DNA from 2 places in the Clostridium novyi NT genome. Region 1 is predicted to be linked to the other one. Evidence: riboswitches for the same ligand, from Rfam matches in the RefSeq annotation. Region 1 holds a riboswitch; the other holds the start of a gene.

Region 1 (5,019 bases):
TATTTCAACAAGAGAATGCAAAAGATTTCGTGACAATGTAATTGGAATAGCTGCAACTAAGATTTCGGCAGGAGTTAGTACGGGAATTGGAAGTCATGCAGAAGACTCAAAAGAAGTTGGAGATGACCAATTTGAAATTGCAGACACACGTTCTGTAAAAGAAGTATATAATGCCATAAAAGAGCGTGGACTCCAACCAGTAGCTAATGACTACGTTTACGTATAAAATATCAATTAATTCTGAATTTTAAATAGTCATTCACAAACGTTTCTCTAGCATTTATAATGGATAATGTTAAACTTTAATAATCAAATTACAAATGAAGAAGAATACGCATATTTTTAATGATAATAGAAAATACTTAATTATATTTGAGTTATTTTAAAGATGCAGTATTCAAGGAGGAACAAAAGAATGAAATATATTATTGGAATTATTGGACTAATTGTTACCTTACTTCTCGCTTGGATTGGAAGTAATGACAAGAAAAATGTAAAGTATAAGCCTGTAATTACTATGATCATTTTACAATTTATATTTGGCTTTATATTATTAAACACAGGATTCGGAAACTATTTAATAGGCGGTATTGCGAAAAGTTTTGAAGAGTTACTTAAATGGGCTGCAGAAGGAGTAAACTTTGTATTTGGTGGACTAGTTAATGTTAATGAATTTTCATTTTTTATTAGTGTACTTCTACCAATAGTTTTTATTTCAGCTTTAATAGGTATTCTTCAATATTTGAAGATACTGCCTTTTATTGTTAAGTACATAGGTATAGTTTTAAGTAAAGTTAATGGAATGGGAAAATTAGAATCATACAATGCTGTAGCATCAGCAATTCTTGGTCAATCAGAGGTGTTTATTTCTGTGAAAAAGCAACTTGGATTGTTACCAAAACACAGATTATATACACTATGTGCCTCAGCAATGTCCACAGTATCAATGTCTATAGTAGGTTCTTACATGGTTTTATTACAACCTAGATATGTTGTAACAGCCCTTGTTTTAAATCTTCTTGGTGGATTTATTATAGCCTCAATCATAAATCCATATACTGTAACAGATGAAGAAGATATATTAGTAGTTCAAGAAGATAAGAAACAAACATTCTTTGAAGTTCTTGGAGAATATATTATGGATGGATTCAAAGTAGCTGTTATAGTTGGTGCTATGCTAATTGGATTCGTAGCTATAATTACTATGATTAATGCAATCTTTAAGGGAATATTCAAAATTAGTTTCCAAAACATGCTTGGATATGTATTCTCTCCATTTGCATTCTTAATGGGAGTACCGTTCCATGAATCAATAAAAGCTGCAAGTGTAATGGCAACTAAATTAGTATCTAATGAATTTGTTGCTATGAATTTATTATCAAGTGGAGAAGTTCACCTATCAGCAAGAGCAACTGGTATAGTTTCTGTATTCTTAGTTTCATTTGCAAACTTTTCATCTATCGGAATTATTTCAGGTGCAGTAAAAGGACTTCACGAAGAACAAGGAAACGTTGTTGCACGTTTTGGATTAAAATTATTATATGGTGCAACTCTAGTAAGTGTGTTAACAGCCACTATTGTTGGATTGATTTTATAGAATAAAAAACAGCAATGATATTATACATATTGTTGCTGTTTTTTTATTATAAATTTTAAGAACATTTTTACTAAAGTATATCTGTAATGTATAATAAGTATTACTTGTATTTAGATTATATAAATTTTAAAAGTATTAAAATTAAAAAGATTGGACGGAGTAAATGAGAATAAACAAACTTTTAAGTAATTATGGAATTTGTTCCAGAAAAGAAGCAAATAGAATTATTGAACAAAATAGAATTATAGTAAATGGCAAGCTATGCATTCCTGGTCAGTGGGTAGAGGAAAGTGACGAAATATTACTAGACAACAAAAGAATCAAGCCTAAGAAAAAAGTTTATATTTTGCTTAATAAGCCAGTTGGTATTACTTGTACTTCATCGAAAGATATAAAAGCCAATATAATAGATTTTGTTAACTACAGAGATTACATTTTTCCTGTTGGAAGATTAGATAAAAAATCAGAGGGGTTAATAATTTTAACTAATGATGGTGAACTATCAAATAAGATTTTAGAGTCTGAAAATATGCATGAAAAAGAATATGTAGTCAAAGTAGACAAGCCCTTTGATGATGAATTTATAGAAAACATGTCAAAAGGAGTTCAATTAAAGGGTGTTAAAACAAGAACTTGTATAGTAAGAAGGATTGATGAATGTACATTTAAGATTATATTAACTCAAGGACTAAATAGACAAATTCGCAAAATGACAAGAGCATTTGGATACACTGTTGTAAAATTAAAAAGAATTAGGATTATGAATTTAAAAATTGACGGTATAGATATTGGAAGCTTTAGACACTTTACAGAAGATGAATTAAATAATATAAGAGTTATGGTAATGAAATAATCTATAGAATTTTATAAAAAAATGATGTATAATTATTTCATAAAAGAATATTTTTAACTAGGGGTGCTTACCTAAATGTAGGCTGAGAGATAAAGTTTATCAACCCTTGTACCTGATGTGGATAATGCCAACGTAGGAAAAGTTATTAGTTATAAGATTGTAGATTTTGGATTAAAGTAATCTATATAAAAAGCTATGTTCTAAGTTGGAACATAGCTTTTATTTTTTATGAATATAACTATGGAATACAAAAAAGGGAGGCTAATAGTACAGTTTTAATATAAATCGTTTATATGTTACGTTGGAAATATTATTGACTGTTAAAGATATTATTTTAAATGTACAAGCATAAAGGAAGGAGAAAATTATGATTAATTATGTTATTTTAGGAGTTAGTGCAATTTTATTTATACTATACATATTAAAAATTAGAAAAGAACAGTTTACTACAAAAAAGATGGTTACAATAGCTATGTTTAGTGCAATTTCATTTGTATTGTATCTTATAGAGTTTATTAAATTTCCTCAAGGGGGAGGAATAACATTGTTTTCTATGCTACCAACAATGCTTCTTTCTATACTTTATGGAAATACTTTGGGACTTACAAGTGGTATTCTATTTGGACTACTTAAATTATTAAATGGAGCTACAATAGTTAATCCTGCTCAGTTTTTATTAGATTATATATTTGCAACTATGGCATTAGGATTAGCAGGAACATTTGGAAATGATAATAAGATAAAAATAGGATTAGGAAGCTTAATGGCAGTAGTTTTAAGTGTATTTGTAAATGTACTTTCAGGAGCTGTATATTTTGGACAATATGCGCCAAAGGGTATGAATGTATGGCTATATTCATTTATGTATAATATATCTTATGCTGGAGTTGAAGGGGCATTATGCATTATTATTCTTTTAATATTACCTATAAAAAGATTGAAAATAAACAAATAATTTAGTCAAACAACCTTGAATAAGGTAGCAATACGCATTTTTCATAAAGGATATCAATATAAAACTATGTATCCTTTAGGTAACCATAAAAACAGCTATATACAATATTTGCTTAAAATATAATATATTGTTATCATTAATGTGTGTCTATAGAAAAACCTGTTATATCTATAATTAGAGATATAGCGAGGTTTTTTTATTATATTTAGGAGGATATGTATTAATGAAACATAATAGTATTAAATTGCGCAGAGAAGTTTTCAAATCAGATGCGTGGAAAATGATAGATTGGTTACATGATAATATGGTTACCCAATATTTAAATGAATATAATAACGTATGTAATAGTATTAAAGATGTAATGCGTAGAGTTAATATGCCAATACTTACACATTTATTTAATCAAGATGGAGCTTTTTTTATGATAACAACAAATACAAAGGGAGAAGAGCCTATAGGATTTTTAAGATTAGTACCTAAAAAAGATGCAACAGAAATGGTAGTAGTTATAGGAGATAGAGAAAAATGGGGTAAAGGACTTGGTTCCAATGCTATTTTCGAGGGATTAAAACATGCATTTTTTAATTGGAGAGTTGATGAAGTTATAGCAAAAATTAACTTTAAAAATGAGCGTTCAAGGAGAGCATTTAAAAGAGTTGGTTTTAGAAAAGATAAAGAACTTCCAAAGGAAATTCAGTATTCAATTTCTATAGATGAATTTATTTCTATGAGCTTTTAATATATATTTTTTAGTAAGTATAGAGTTGTAGTTAAATTTATAAAATTGGTTGATATTGCCACAATAAAGGAGTATAATTTTAAAGATTTGAAATATGATAACTTCAAATAAATAAAATAAGTGGTATATGGAGAAGGTAAAGATATGTTAAGTGAAGTAATAACACCAGAGGTTATAAAATTAAATGTAGAGTGTAACAATTGGGAGGAAGCTATAGAGGCTGGAGTAAAAATACTCATAGACAAAGGCTATGTTGAGCATTCATATGAAAAAGCTATATTAGAAAAGTTAAAGGAACTTGGACCTTACATGGTTATAACACCTAATATAGTGTTACCTCATGCAAGACCAGAAGATGGAGTTAATAAGACTTCCTTTAGTTTAGTTACTTTAAAAAATCCGGTAAATTTTGGAAATGACAAAAATGATCCTGTAAAATTAATTATAACTATAGCATCTGAAAATAATAAAGATCATATTAAATTTTTAGCTGAAATAGTTGATTTATTAAGGAATAAAGAGGATTTACAAAAAATATTTGAAACTCACAGTAAAGAAGAAGTAATAAAAATATTAGAAAAATATAATTATTAATTTTAAATAGTACTAAGAAACAATTAAGTTTCTTAGTACTATTTTTTTGCTAATTATGCATAAAAAATAGGAAAAAAGATATAAATAGTTATAGTAATTCGTGATAACGATACTCAATTATAATTGAAAATTAAAATCAATAATGATATAATAAAAAAAGTAATTTTGAAAAATAAATGGGGGTAAGTGAGTTTATGGACATTTTTAGAAAAATTAACAAGGGGGTTGGAGTAGCTGCAACGGCTATAATAATAGCAGGAGGGACGCCACAAGTAGTTCAT
Region 2 (5,019 bases), 1.1 Mb from region 1:
AAGATATTTTTTACTATTACTATTTTGTGCAAAATTTATGATTCCTTTTGTACTTCCTATATAATCTGCTAACTCTCTAACTTCCTTTCTACACTCTGGATGGACTAAAACATTAATATCATTACCATATTCCTCCTTAGCTTTTATAATATCCGAAGCTTTTATTTTATTATGAACATAACAATACCCATCCCATAATATAATTTTCTTATTTGGTGTATTCTCTTGTATATATGATCCCAAATTTTTATCTGGTAAAAATATTATCTCATTACTTTCTAAATTATTAACTATCTCAATTGCATTTGAAGATGTGCAACATACATCAACCACAGACTTAACCTCTGCAGTAGAATTTATATAGCAAACTACTTTAGCATTTGGATGTTTTTCCTTTAGTTTTAAAACATCCTCCTTAGTAATCATATTAGCCATAGGACAAATCGCCTTTGGAGTTGGAAAAATAACTTTTTTATTAGGCGATAAAATTTTGGCACTTTCCGCCATAAATTTCACTCCACAAAATACTATAGTATCTTCTTTGCATTTTTCTCCTACATCAATTAAAAAATAAGAATCCCCTATGTAATCCGCTACTTCTTGTACATCTTTAGGCTGATAAAAATGTGCTAAAATAACTGCATTTTTTTCTTTTTTTAATTTCATAATTTTATCTTTTAAATCAATTTCCATTCATTACACGCCCTTCTACACCTTATAATTTAATATATACACATGTGTATATACACCTTAAATAATATACCATTTAATTTAATTTTTATCAATATATTTTATAACCATTTTTATACTTATTTTACACTTTAAATCTTGGTATATAACATAATATTTTCCATAATATATTGTGAGTTTATACCAAGTAATATATTATATAAATATATTATCTAATGAGGAGGTAATTAATAATGAAAATAAAATTTAAAAAACCATTTAATAATCCCGTTATACGTATAATATATTTTGTATCTATAGTTTTAATTGCCATATATTTGTTTCAAACATATGGATCTAATAAAGGAGAAATTATTGAATGTAAGAACTGTTATTGTTTTAAAGATCAATGGAATAATATAAAAAATAATCCTTCTATAAATAAAAATGCAAAGGTTTTAAGTTGTTGGTTATATTATGACAAAGCCTCTCCTAAACCCGCTCTTAAAATCATGTTAATAAATAAAAATAAGTTTCATAGATTTCAATACGTTGATGCTATATGTAAAAATGATGAGATTGTACTAGAGTTTAATGGAACTTATAAAAATTTAGAAAATGAATTTTCTAAGGGGATTTCAACAGATGAATTTATGACTTCCCTTGATACAGTTTGGAAAAATGCACATAACATTTTCAAAACACCTAGTTCTAAATATAGTTTATTCGTTACATCAAAACACTCTAACTCTATAACTAAACAATCCAATGCATTCTATATTGGTAAAAATGGTGCTTTAACAAAAATTTCTGAAAAAGATTTTCCATTAAATGATGTTAACTATATGAATTGCTCAAAATTAGATGAACAAGATAAATCTTCGGAAAATGCCTGTATAATTTTTAAATAATATAATATAGTTTACAAATTTGCATAAATACTTTATACTTAGAACTATAAAACATAATATTTAATCGTTTGCGGGGGAGCCTTGAGCTGAGAAGGATAAAACCTGACCCTTAGAACCTGATGTAGTTAGTACTATCGTAGGGAAGCAACTAGACTAATTGAATTAACATAACATGAAAACTTATTTTGTGTTATTTATTAGTATAAGCCTTCTTACATAGAAGGCTTATTTTTTTATATTAAATTGTTAAGGGGATGGATAAACTATGAATTACACAACACAAATGGATGCTGCTAAACGTGGCATAGTAACTAAGGAAATGGAAATAGTAGCAAAAAAAGAATGCATGGAAATTTCTAAATTAATGAATTTAGTAGCTACAGGTCAAGTAGCAATTCCAGCTAACAAAAATCATAAATCTTTAAGTCCAGAAGGAGTTGGACAAGACTTAAAAACTAAAATCAATGTAAATCTTGGTATTTCAAAAGATTGCTATAACATAGATGCTGAACTTGAAAAAGTAAAAAAAGCTGTAGAAATGAAGGCTGAAGCCATTATGGATCTTAGTTGCTACGGAAAAACTGAAGAATTTAGAAGAAAACTTATAGATATGTCTCCTGCTATGATTGGGACAGTTCCAATGTACGATGCAATTGGTTTTTATGATAAAGAACTTAAAGATATAACTGCCGAAGAATTACTTGCTGTTGTTGAAAAACATGCAAAAGATGGAGTTGACTTTATGACAATTCACTGTGGAATCAATCGTGAAACAGCAGAAGTTTTCAAAAGAAATCCTAGACTTATGAATTTAGTATCTAGAGGCGGAAGTTTACTTTTTGCTTGGATGCAATTAAATAATAAAGAAAATCCTTTCTATGAACACTTTGACAAAGTACTAGATATATGTGAAAAATATGATGTTACTATAAGTCTTGGAGATGCTTGTCGTCCTGGATGTATAGAAGATTCTACTGATCCTAGTCAAATAAAAGAATTAATAACTTTAGGAGAACTTACTAAACGTGCATGGGAAAGAAATGTCCAAATTATAATAGAAGGACCTGGACATATGTCTTTAAGTGAAATTAAAACAAATATGCTTCTTGAAAAGAAATTATGTCATAATGCTCCTTTCTATGTTTTAGGACCTATAGTAACAGATGTGGCTCCTGGATATGATCATATTACAAGTGCCATAGGTGGTGCTATTGCAGCTTCATTTGGTGCTGACTTCTTATGCTATGTAACACCTGCTGAACATCTTAGACTTCCAAACATAGATGATATGAAAGAAGGTATAATTGCAACTAAAATAGCCGCTCATGCAGCAGACATTGCTAAAGGTATTCCTGGAGCAAGAGACTGGGATAACAAAATGAGCAGAGCTAGACGTGATTTAGATTGGGATACTATGTTTGAGCTTGCAATTGATCCTGAAAAAGCTAAACGTTATAGAGCTGAATCTATACCAGAAGATGAACATACTTGTACTATGTGCGGAAAAATGTGCGCAGTTAGAAACATGAATAAGGTCATGGATGGTAAAAACATAAATATTTTAAGAGAAGATGACTAATAAGTCATACAAAATATAGCCTCCAAAAGCTATTGACTATCATTATAGCCAATAGCTTTTTATTTTGACTATTCGCTTTTTATTTCATATTTTGTATATTTATAGTAGAATATAATACATAGGAGGTACGTATCATGAATATTAGTAAAACTATAAGATCTCATTTTCAAAATAAATCTTTAAACTATATAAAATCTCATTATGGAAAATACATAAAAAGAAAACGTAACTTATCTAAAATAAAGAATTTTTTTAAGCATGCTTACGACTCATCTAATTCAGTAGATGACAGTACATGGGCAGATTTAAATATGGATGATGTATATTGTAGTATAGATAGAACATTTTCCACACCAGGTGAACAACATTTATATAAAGTTTTAAGAACTCCACTGTATGACAAATCTTTATTAGAAAAACGTAATGAACTAATCTCTTTTTTTCAAGATAATAGCTCAATTAGAGAAAAAATATCTTTAATATTACATAATCTTGATAAAACCGATAGCTATGTAGACTCCATTTTTTTTGAAGAAACAACAAACTATCCAAAGTACAAAATACTTTGTTATGTTTGTTCATTTTCTTTTATATTGTCCTTGTTTATGTGTTTATTTTGGGGATTTTCAAGATTCGGTATGATTGCCCTTTCACTATCATTTATAAATATGTTCATTCATTATAGTCTTAACAAAGTCATAAGAGAACAAGTTTTATCTATGGTTTATTTAGGAAACACCATAAGTGCCGCTGCAAGTATACTATACCTTAACTGTAAACAATTAAAGGAATATAACAATAAGTTAAATTCACTACTAAAAACTTTAGACCCTATACGCAAAAACACCTTTACTATAAATAGAATTGAAACTCTAGATATTGTAGGTGACTATGTAAACATAATGTTTCTTATTAAAGAAATCAACTACTTTAAATCTATAAGTACATTAATTAAGCATAAAAAAGATTTGTTAGATTTATATTTGATTATTGGTAAAATAGATACTCTTATATCTATAGCTTCTTTTAGAGACGGATTACCTAAATATACAAAACCAAATTTCGTTGATAATAGTAAATTTCTAAGTGTAACTAACTTAGAACATCCACTAATACAAAATGCTATACCTAACTCTATAGATATAAATAATTTTGGAATTATAATAACCGGCTCAAATATGTCAGGTAAGTCCACATTCTTAAGAACAGTTGGCGTTAATGCACTTTTAGCTCAAACTATATATACATGTATTGCTGATTCTTATTCTAGTAGTATTTTCAATATAATAACATCAATTAAACCTGGTGATGATCTACTAGGCGGAAAAAGTTATTACCTTGCAGAAGCAGAGGCATTGCTTAGAATAATAAATGCAAGTAATGAAAATATACCTTGTCTTTGTATGATTGACGAAATATATAGAGGAACAAATCCTATAGAAAGAATAAATGCATCATGCGAAATATTAAATTACCTCTCATCCCATAATGCTTTAACATTAGTTGCAACTCATGATTTACAACTTACAAAAATGACTAATGGATATAAATGTTATTACTTTAAAGAAGATGTTACAAACACCGGTCTTACATTTGATTACAAAATAAAAGAAGGTATATCTCCTACTAGAAATGCTGTAAAAATACTAAAATTTCTAGGATATCCTAGTGAAATAATAAATAAAACAGAAGAAAGAATAAAAGCCGTTGAATGATTTAATCATTTAACGGCTTTTATGATAATTATAAATAAATTACTACTTATTATTTCAGGAATCCTTTTAATATAGTTTCTTCTGCTTCCTTCTCTGTAAGTCCAAGTGACATAAGCTTCATCAATTGTTCTGAAGCTATTTTACC

The links. A riboswitch is a leader RNA that binds a small molecule or an ion and turns the genes downstream of it on or off. The one in region 1 is predicted to bind thiamine pyrophosphate.
Region 2: linked by a shared signal. The riboswitch ahead of thiC (phosphomethylpyrimidine synthase ThiC) and the one ahead of thiT (energy-coupled thiamine transporter ThiT) in region 1 are both predicted to bind thiamine pyrophosphate.

What each region holds. Positions count from the first base shown of each region.
Region 1 is NC_008593.1:597,456-602,474, forward strand. It holds gene thiH (2-iminoacetate synthase ThiH) at 1-226, shown strand, start outside; gene NT01CX_RS02825 (NupC/NupG family nucleoside CNT transporter) at 416-1,597, shown strand; gene NT01CX_RS02830 (pseudouridine synthase) at 1,761-2,450, shown strand; TPP riboswitch at 2,500-2,607, shown strand; gene thiT (energy-coupled thiamine transporter ThiT) at 2,818-3,405, shown strand; gene NT01CX_RS02840 (GNAT family N-acetyltransferase) at 3,629-4,144, shown strand; gene NT01CX_RS02845 (PTS sugar transporter subunit IIA) at 4,289-4,738, shown strand; gene NT01CX_RS02850 (NEAT domain-containing protein) at 4,933-5,019, shown strand, end outside.
Region 2 is NC_008593.1:1,746,927-1,751,945, forward strand. It holds gene nadA (quinolinate synthase NadA) at 1-687, opposite strand, end outside; gene NT01CX_RS08150 (hypothetical protein) at 924-1,580, shown strand; TPP riboswitch at 1,643-1,741, shown strand; gene thiC (phosphomethylpyrimidine synthase ThiC) at 1,846-3,159, shown strand; gene NT01CX_RS08160 (MutS-related protein) at 3,294-4,874, shown strand; gene NT01CX_RS08165 (SufB/SufD family protein) at 4,924-5,019, opposite strand, start outside.